3 regions of the Synechococcus sp. TAK9802 genome follow, and region 1 is predicted to be linked to each of the others. Evidence: predicted binding sites of a transcription regulator. Region 1 holds the regulator's gene; each other region holds the start of a gene.

Region 1 (3,235 bases):
CTGCCGGCAGCATCCGTCGCCAACCTCGAGCTGGCCACAGCGCCCAGTAACGCTGTCTCGCCCTCAGGGTTGTTCCCTGCTCTGGAACCACAGTGAGATGGCCCAGCCGTTCCAGTCGCTGGATCCATGCTCGGCTTCCCGTGCCATCGCCGATCAGGATGCGGTCGAGAGCTTGGTCTTGATTCCAGTGCTCCAGCCAGGGTTCGACGGCCTCCGGGGCCAGCACATGCCCTTCGCGCACGAGGCCGAGCTGAAGATCGGCCAGCACAAGACCACATTTGCAGCGGCCTGGATCGAGGACGGCCACCCGTTTCATGGGGAGGCCTGAATGGTGACGACGACAGGATCGGCACTGTCGCTGACCCCTGCGGAAATCACCTCCAAGACCACGCTTTGGCTGGGTCCTTTCATCAGGGTCTGGGCCAGTTGGGAGAGGGCTGATCCATCGAACTGAAGGCCTTCGCTCAGGGATCCCCGCCGCTGCACTTCGGCATAGGCCGAGGCCAGGAGCAGGTTCAATCGTGTGCGAATGCCCTCTGGAGTGCGTTCATCCGGTTGCAGTGTGGTGGTGGCCAGCAAGTCTCCGCGTTGGGTCACCGGCCGGTTCGGACGCACCTCGGGAAAGGCGTACACCGCTGTTTCACCTCGCAGCACATTGGTGGCTGAGCGCAGCGAGATCACCCAGGTCTCCGGTTTGCGGATGATGCTTTGCAGGCGTTCCACATCGCTGCGCGGAACGCGGATCAACTGGCGTTCGGGTGCTTCGCCAGGCCGCACTTTCCCGTAGGCGTTGAGATTGGCCTCCTGCAACAGCCTGTCGACAGCCTGTTTGGCCTGGTCCGGAGCATCCAGTCGAACCGTTGCTCTTGCCAAGGTCTGTCCGCTGCTGATCACCACAGATCCACGCCGCAAGGCGACCAGATTGCGTTCCAGTTCTTTGAGTTCCTGCTCACCGGCTCGGATGTGGCTGCGAACGCTGTTGAGTTCGGCTTCCGTGCGCTGGATGTCCGCATCGCGGGAGGTGATGTCCTGGCTGAGGCGTTCACGTTCGGCTTCGAGTTGGGCCAGCTCCTTCTGAAGAGGAGCCAGTTCGAGGCGCAGGGTGTTGGCCCGTTGCTGCGATTGCTCGAGCTCAATGGCGATCCGTTTGGTTTCTGTTTGGGTCTTGTCCCGTTCCCGCTCGGCTGCCTCCAGCTGCTGACGGCTGTCCTGGAGTTTCTCCTGCAGGGCATCCAGTTCAAACAGGCCCACCCGCAACTGCCGGCTCACCAGAAGCATCAGGCCAAGTGAGAGTGCGCTGATCAGGCTGCCGGTCAACACCGTGATCAAAACGGCGGTGCGCCGTGGGCGCATGCTGAACAAACTCAGTCGCGCTTTGCCGACGCGGCTGCCCAAGCGGTCGCCCAGGGTCGACAGCACGCCCCCGAGCAGCAACAGAACCAGGATCAGTGTCCAGCCGCTCATGGCTGCACAAGTCGGGCGATGGCAGGCCTAGCTGAAGCGTTTGGCCAGCGCGATCGGATCCAGAACCGTGATTTTCTTGCGGTCAATCTGAACCAGACCGGATTGACGCAAGTCTCCCAGCAGACGCGTGATTGTGACGCGTGTTGAGCCAATTGCTTCAGCGATGGCCTGATGGGACAGGCGCAGGTCGATGGTGATGCCCAGCTCATCTGCCACGCCGAAGTCCCTGCAAAGCACCAGCAGGAAGCTCACCAGCCGGGATGACATGTCCCGATGGGTGAGGGTTTCAATCATCGTCTCGGTCTGCAGAATCCGGCTGGAGAGACCCTGAAGCAAGCGCAGGCCAACGCTGGTGTCTGCTTCGATGGCGGCCTTCACGGAGGTCGCTGGTGCCGTCACCATTTCGACCCGAGTGAAGGCCACAGCGTGATAGAAGCGGTCGGACCGTTGACCTGTCAGCAGTGACAGCACCCCGAAGAGGCTGTTCTCGCGGAGCAGGGCCACGGTGATCTCTTCTCCCGATTCGTAGACGCGGGACAGACGAACGGCTCCCCGGCGGATCAGATACACCCGTTCTGCGGGATCTCCGGGGAAAAAGATGGTCTTGTTGCGATCCACCAGTTCACTGCTGGCGCCATCGAGATCTCTGATGATCTCCAGCAGGGAGCGGTTGGCGGGCTCTGCGCTGGGAGCTGGAGCCACCATCTGCGGGGCGTATCGGCTGAAACCTCGGCTACTGGTCATGACAACCCCCTGGTGTGGCGAAGTTACGGAGCCGGCGGTGGCCGCCATGTAGCGGTTATTACGTAACGCTGCTGTGCTCGTTGAAGGCCTGGCGTTGCGCCTGCATCAGGGATGTCAATCCCGGCTCTGCTAAATCCAGCAGCTCATTGAGTTGGCTGCGACTGAAGGGCGCACCCTCCGCAGTCCCCTGGATTTCCAGCAGACGGCCATCGCCGGACTGCACAACGTTCAGGTCCACCTCGGCTCGGCTGTCTTCGCTGTAGTCCAGATCCAGCAAGGCCTGGCCATCAACCAAGCCAACGGATACAGCCGCCACCTGATCGATCAGGGGTGATTGCTCCAGCACTCCCTGGTCCACCAGGGATCGGCAGGCTTGGTCCAGGGCGAGCCAAGCCCCGGTGATCGAGGCCGTCCGGGTGCCGGCGTCCGCTTGGATCACGTCGCAGTCGATCAGCAAGGTGCGCTCCCCTAGGCGCTCCATGTCGATCACGGCGCGCAGGCTTCGGCCGATCAGCCGCTGAATTTCCTGGGTGCGACCCGAGAGTTTCATCAGCTCCCGTGATTGCCGCTGTGGGGTGGATCCGGGCAGCAACCGGTATTCGGCGCTGAGCCATCCCAATCCTTCTCCCTCGCGCCAGCGGGGAACCTTGTCCTCCAAGCAAACGCTGCAGAGAACAGCGGTTCGGCCGGTGTGAACCACAAGGGAGCTCAAGGCAAACCCCATGGGATTCCAGGTCACCGAGAACGGTCGCAACTGCTGCGGGCGACGGCCATCAGTGCGTTGTTCAGGGGATTGGCTCATCGGTGGTGTGCAGTTCGTCAAGCCTCGCAGGCGGTTGGTTCTCGCCCTGTCCAAACACCATGGGTGGTGTCAATGCCCTTGTGGAATGTGATCTCGCCGCTACATTCAAGGTCTTGCCGGGGTCGCCCGGACAGATGCTTCCGTGATGACCACAAGCCTCGCCGACCCCCAATCCTTCCAAAATTCCCTGGATCGGGATCAGCAGGCCTTGCATCGGGCGGGCCT
Region 2 (3,235 bases), 740 kb from region 1:
GGCGGCCAAGGCCATCTTTGATCAGGTGATCGGATGAAACGAACCCTGCTTCTGCTATTCACCTGCTTGATGCTGCTCAGCTGGCCCCAGCGCGCCATGGCTGAGCTGCAGACGGCGGTCTTTGCCGGTGGCTGTTTCTGGTGCATGGAGCACGACCTGGAACATCTGCCCGGGGTGCGTGATGCCGTGAGCGGCTACAGCGGCGGGCAGTTGGAGCGCCCCACCTACCGGCAGGTGAGCAGTGAGACGACAGGGCATCAGGAAGCGGTGCAGGTGCGCTTTGACTCGGATCAGATCAGCTACGCGGAGCTGCTGCGGAGCTACTGGCGCAATGTGGACCCCCTCGATGGCGGCGGCCAGTTCTGCGACCGCGGTGATTCCTACCGGCCGGTGATCTTCACGGCTGATGACGCCCAGGCGCAGGCGGCTGAGGCCAGTGCTGTGGCGGCGGCCCGTGAGCTCGGACAATCCCGGTCTGCCTTGAAGGTGGAGCTCCGGCAGGCGGCTCGCTTCTGGCCCGCCGAGGGATACCACCAGAACTACGCGGAGTACAACGCCGTCAAATACAACTTCTACCGGTTCAGCTGCGGTCGTGACCGCAGACTCGACAGCGTCTGGGGCGACAACGCTCGCTCCGGTAACGCCTGGGGGAAGTAGGGCTGCCGCAGCCTCATTCCTCGGTAGAGCGCCCCCGGATGCGAGCACGGTCGCTCAGCCAGATGATCACCCGCGTGATCGCCCAAGCGAGGGCGACGCCCAACAGGATCGAGAGCAGCGACTCCACAGCACAGCACTTGAGGACATCGGAAGTCGCCGGATGCTCCTCAAAATGCTGATCTGATCAAGGAATGCGTGGGGACTGGTGCGATCAGTCGCTTGCCTTGGCGTCCTTGTCCTTCTCTTTTGCTGGCTGTGTCGTGGCCTGAGGCTTGGATGCCGCCTTGCAGGCCAGGGAGGCTTCCAGGCGCTGCAGCTGCGCTTCGCGCAGGGCATCGGAAATGCTGAGAGTGCGGTCAGTCATCGATTGGCGTTCTCGACAGCGGCAGGCTCAGGGCCTTGTGCGATCGAAAGGGGGCCTACGGGTCTGAAGACTGTCGAAACCTAGACGCCCACGGGTCAACGTCCAGGGAGTAAAAGTGCTTACGTCAGTGTCTGGCAACACGTCTGCGCTTCAACGCCAGCGCGATTGAAGGCTTGCCAAACCCATATCGCCATGGCTATGAGTACAGGTGTACTGATTCCTGGGTTGCTCATGTCGGTTGATCACGGTGATCTCGCGGTGAAGGCGGAGGCTCCCTTTCTCCACGTCCGCCCAGGGCACTTTGTGGTCGTCGCTGGAGACCAGCTCGATCAAGGGGATTGGTGGATGGGGCAGGTGCTCTTCTGCGAGGGAAGTGCTCGCCACCCCAGGCTTCCGTCGCTGTTTCAGGTGGCTGACGTGGATACGGGCGTCATCAAATGGATCAACGCCGACGCGGTCTCGGATGTGATCTGGTCGATGGATGGATGGCCCGCCAGTGCGCCTGTCTCTTCGGGCTGTTGATCGAGCAGGGCCGTTGATCAAGAAGGGCTGTTGATCGAGTGGGGCCTTGATCAAGGGGCGGTGTGTATTCGCGCGAACGACGCGGGCTTGACGGCTGTCTCATAAGTGGTTTGTAGCGGTTGCTACAAAACGTTCACCCCCTCTTGAGGGGGCGCAGATGCTCCAAGCCATGGAACGGGGACTTGGATTTCTTCGAGGAACATCCAATGACTGCACTTCTCTATCGAGGCCACACCTACGCAGCAGCTCCAGCCACTCCCAAGGCCTGCGTTGAATTGACCTACCGCCGCGAGCACTACAACACCTGTCGCAAGGAACTGATTGGCGAAAGCCGCCACACCCTCACCTACCGGGGCGTCACCTACACCAAGTAGCCCGAAGCACCCGTTGGTTCCTGCCCCTGCCCCCTTTCAAGGGCAGGGGCTTTTTGTTGGGCAGTCGGATGGAGGCAAGCCACGGTCCAAGGGAGATCCCGACATCCTGTGGGCGAGCCAGTCAGCATTCGCCGATGGGATCGGATCTCACCGCCATCGTGATCTCCTCGGTGTTTCTTGGGGTGGGTTTTGTGATTGCCAAGTTCTTCCCCGAAGCCGCGTTGCTGGCGGCGGTGTTCCTGGTGGGGTTGGCGATTCTCAACGTCGCCCTTGTTCTTGTGGGCTGATGCCCAAAAAAAGAGGGGGTGTTCCCTAAGCACCCCCACTCGACGCATTGCCCCTTCACCGAAAGAAGCCCCCGCAGGATGGCCTGGGCTCCCGTGGCTGGTCGTCGCCATACGACAAAAAGGCCGGGCTCTGCGGGCGCCCTCGCTGCGTTGACAGGGGCCGCACTATGAAGATGTTCACTATGAACTTTTTTTCATGGCAAACGTTCGCGAGATGGTCAACACCCATCTGCCCGTCGCGCTCAAGCTGATCAACAGCGCCGCCCTGGTTGCGATCGCGCTTTCAACCCTCTGTGCTGCTGGCTCTTTGCGTGAGATGTCTGGCAGGTCTGCGGCTCCAGCGGCTGTCACTGAAGCCGACTGAGCCCGATGAAATGGAGCGATACCCCTTATCGCTCCAGGGGATTTCGCCGGCCGTTACTTGATCAAATCTGGTCGAATTCCTTAAGAAACCAACATCCAACCTGTTGAAAAGATTAAGCGCGGCAACTTGATTGATTCAGCAAGTTCTCAGTGAACAGACGGGTTTCCGGTCATCGACGATGCTTCAGCCCATGCTTACGATCAGGCGGTGAGAGGAGGGTTGTATGTATCTGCTGACCATTAAGGATGGTCTTGGCACCCGTCATATCGGTCCATACGCGTCGCCGAAGCACGCATCGGATGATCTTGATCGGGTGTTGGAAACCTGCTCCGAGCGAGCACGGTGGCAGATTCATGCATTGGAAACCCCAGACCGCTCCCTCGAATTGCAGGCTGTTGCTTCCTGAGGATTTTTCGTCCTGAACCTGGGCGCCCTGATCAGTTCTGACGTCGTCCTGGAAAGCCTCGGGTCAGTCCGCTGTCGATCATCAGGCCGATGCCAGCGTTGATGCAGATCAGGCTGAGGGTTCCGTACCAGAACCAGGGGCCTGCGTCCTTGCCCAGCATCTGAACCACCTTGCGGCTCACCGCCTCGCCGAACAGGCAGAGGCCCACCGGGAGCAGCAGCACCCCCAGCTGGGCCTTGATGTACCAGCGCACCGGCGAGC
Region 3 (3,235 bases), 320 kb from region 1:
ACCCCGGAAGCGCTGGAAGAACAGGTGCGCGCCGGTGCCTGCGGCCTGAAGCTGCACGAAGACTGGGGCACCACGCCCGCCACCATCGATGCCTGCCTGTCTGTGGCCGATCGGATGGATGTGCAGGTGTGCATCCACACCGACACCTTGAACGAAGCCGGCTTCGTGGAAGACACGATCGCCGCCATCAAGGGACGCACCATCCACACCTTCCACACCGAAGGCGCCGGCGGTGGACACGCGCCGGACATCATCAAGATCTGCGGCGAGGCCAACGTGCTGCCCAGCAGCACCAACCCCACCCGGCCCTACACCCGCAACACGCTCGAGGAGCACCTCGACATGCTGATGGTGTGCCACCACCTCGATCCGAAGATCCCCGAGGACGTGGCCTTTGCCGAATCACGGATCCGGCGCGAAACGATCGCCGCCGAAGACATCCTTCACGACCTGGGCGCCTTCTCGATCATCGCCAGCGACTCCCAGGCCATGGGCCGAGTGGGCGAGGTGATCACCCGCACCTTCCAGACCGCCCACAAGATGAAGGTGCAGCGCGGTGCGCTGCCGGAAGACTCCGCTCGCAACGACAACCACCGGCTCAAGCGCTACATCGCCAAGGTGACGATCAACCCGGCGTTGGCCCACGGCATCAGCAGCGAAGTGGGGTCGATCGAAACCGGCAAACTCGCCGATTTGGTGCTGTGGAAGCCAGGCTTCTTCGGCATTCGCCCGGAACTGGTGGTAAAGGGCGGTTCGATCGTCTGGGCCCAGATGGGCGATGCCAACGCCTCGATTCCCACCCCAGGCCCGGTGCACGGCCGGCCGATGTTCGGCGCCTTCGGCAAAGCCCTCGCCCCCAGTTGTCTCACCTTCGTGAGCGAAGCGGCGATGGATGCCGACATCCAACGCCAGCTGGGGCTCGAGCGCACCTGCATGGCGGTGAAGGACACCCGGAGCGTGGGCAAGAGCGCCCTCAAGCTGAATTCAGCGCTGCCCAAGGTGAGCGTGGACCCACAGACCTATGAGGTGTTCGCCGATGGTGAACTGCTCACCTGTGAGCCCGCCGAGGTGCTGCCCCTGGCCCAGCGCTACCTGCTGCTTTGAGCCCCACGCTGCTGGTGGTCCAACACGTGGACCACGAAGACGCCGCACTGGTGGGAGAGCTGGCGCGGCAGCGGGGCCTGACACTCGAAATCCTGAGGCCCGACCGGGGCGACCCACTGCCGGACCCCAGGGCGTGTGCCAACAGCATCGCCCTTGTGCTCGGTGGCCCGATGAGCGTGAACGATCGCGACCAACCGGGCATGGACTGGTTGCTGCAGGAACTGGACTGGTTAAGGGCCTGGCACCAGCAACGCCGACCGGTGCTGGGCATCTGCCTCGGGGCGCAGCTCTTGGCTGTGGCTGCAGGGGGCAGCATTCAACCGCTGCAGGTGGGAGCACCACCGCAGCAACTGAAGGAACTGGGGCTCGGCGCGATCCACTGGGTCGTGAATCCCAGTGATGAGGCCCTGCTCAAGGGGCAACCAAGCAGCAGCCTGGTGCTGCATTGGCATGGTGATCGCATCCACCTCCCGGCTGATGCAACCCTGCTGGGTTCTTCACTGCACTGCGCCGAACAGGTGTTTCGAATCGGGGCCCACGCCATTGGCCTGCAATGCCACCTCGAGATCGACGGCGACGCGCTGGAACGCTGGATCGCCAACGACCACGACTACGTGGTGAACGCCCTTGGAGCTGAAGGGCCCGATCGCCTGACCCAGGACTGGCGCAGGCTGGGCACCACGCTCCAGGAACAAGGCCGAAACTTCTTCGATGCTGTGCTCAATCAACTGATTGAGATCAGCCAGACCCACTAATTCCTACGCACAAAAATAAACAAAACCAAAAACTTTTCTGAAGAGGTATCAACCTGAACACCACTTCGGCATTTGCAAGAGCTTCAATATTTCTGTAGCAACAGCTACCGATCGTTCACTTCGCATCGCGCGAAGCGCAGTTCGCCTCAGGCCATGGAACGGGGACCTGAGCTTGCTTCGAGGACCATCCAATGACCACCCTTCTCTATCGCGGGCATCAGTACCAGCAAAACAACGCCACTCAGGGCAAGCCCGGGGTGCAGCTGGTTTACCGCCGCAACGTGTACCAAGCCCGCCAGATCAACAACCACCGCACTCCGGTGCAGCTCGTGTACCGCGGCGTGGGCTACACGCGCTAGGCCAACTTCTTAATCCGTAGCAACTCGAACATTCCAGTTCCGAGGATTGAGGCGTAATAGATCCAGCTTCAGCAAAGACGTTGGATCTCATCACCTCTCGCCTCGACCAAGGCCTCGTGCAAGTGAGTCCCTCCAGCGTGCATGGCGTGTTCTGGCTGCAGACCCACTTTCCGTCTCAGGAATGGGATGCCCTGCTGTCTGGACAAGCCGCCTTTGGCATGGATTGCATCGATGACCTGATCACCGACGCACGTCAGGCCGGCCTGAACGTGGAGTGGGAAGCATCCGTCCCTAGCTGAACAAGCCTGAGTTGAATTCCTGAAAAGGCCCTGCACACGACTGTGTTGCAGGGCTTTTTTAATGGCGTCAACGACGCAGCAGGTTCAAGCCACCAAGCGGTTGAGCATCGGCAATTCCGACAGTTCATCCCGCCACTCCTGGGCCCAGAGAGCCTGACTGCGCTCATACACCTCCATCAATTGCTCCACGGAGCGCTCGTGGAAATCAACGCGCAGATCCAACAGCGGAAAAGCCGCTTCACCGCTCACCTGCACCGCCGCTGACGTGCAGAAGGGAGAACGATGGTCACCACCAGCCGCTTCCCCGGCCTGGAGAGCCATCATCAAGCGGCGGCCCAGTTTCAAGCTGGGGTCGCTGGTGAGAAAGGCCTGCTCCATGGCTACCAACACGCCCTCATCCACCAAGCAATTGCCGGCAACAGACAGATCACGCTGATGGCGATGCCCTGCCCAAGGGCCGCAATCCTGCCCCGTCCAACAAGCCGTACGACCGTCCAGATCGATCAGGTGAAACTGACGCCGTTCACGGTCTTGATCATCCGCAAGAAGGCTGGCCAGAACGCTCTCGGCATCCGAACTCTGCTCCAGGCGCTCAAGACCACAAATCCCCAGATACGGATTTGTGTGGGCCTGGGTGGCGACAGCACCAACCCCGGAGCGGATGTGAGGCACGGTGGATCCAACGGCCAGATGACAGGTGGCCACAGCCACACCAAAG

What was found. Region 1 encodes NtcA, which controls nitrogen genes in cyanobacteria. Its sites were predicted from a motif close to GTANCNNNNGNTAC; they were not measured.
Region 2: the regulator NtcA is predicted to act here: its motif matches at 1,656-1,669, upstream of SynTAK9802_RS09810 (DUF4278 domain-containing protein).
Region 3: the regulator NtcA is predicted to act here: its motif matches at 1,954-1,967, upstream of SynTAK9802_RS12105 (DUF4278 domain-containing protein).

What each region holds. Positions count from the first base shown of each region.
Region 1 covers NZ_CP047937.1:243,296-246,530, forward strand. The annotation lists gene SynTAK9802_RS01260 (resolvase) at 1-316, opposite strand, end outside; gene SynTAK9802_RS01265 (DUF3084 domain-containing protein) at 313-1,464, opposite strand; gene ntcA (global nitrogen regulator NtcA) at 1,492-2,208, opposite strand; gene rph (ribonuclease PH) at 2,267-3,010, opposite strand; gene SynTAK9802_RS01280 (cob(I)yrinic acid a,c-diamide adenosyltransferase) at 3,156-3,235, shown strand, end outside.
Region 2 covers NZ_CP047937.1:1,696,281-1,699,515, reverse strand. The annotation lists gene lpxB (lipid-A-disaccharide synthase) at 1-37, shown strand, start outside; gene msrA (peptide-methionine (S)-S-oxide reductase MsrA) at 34-657, shown strand; gene SynTAK9802_RS09820 (hypothetical protein) at 869-1,021, opposite strand; gene SynTAK9802_RS09815 (DUF3104 domain-containing protein) at 1,253-1,543, shown strand; gene SynTAK9802_RS09810 (DUF4278 domain-containing protein) at 1,750-1,917, shown strand; gene SynTAK9802_RS09805 (hypothetical protein) at 2,052-2,204, shown strand; gene SynTAK9802_RS09800 (hypothetical protein) at 2,401-2,568, shown strand; gene SynTAK9802_RS12670 (hypothetical protein) at 2,792-2,974, shown strand; gene SynTAK9802_RS09795 (hypothetical protein) at 3,006-3,235, opposite strand, start outside.
Region 3 covers NZ_CP047937.1:2,115,715-2,118,949, forward strand. The annotation lists gene ureC (urease subunit alpha) at 1-1,104, shown strand, start outside; gene SynTAK9802_RS12100 (type 1 glutamine amidotransferase) at 1,101-1,859, shown strand; gene SynTAK9802_RS12105 (DUF4278 domain-containing protein) at 2,051-2,218, shown strand; gene SynTAK9802_RS12110 (hypothetical protein) at 2,299-2,517, shown strand; gene SynTAK9802_RS12115 (DUF1028 domain-containing protein) at 2,602-3,235, opposite strand, start outside.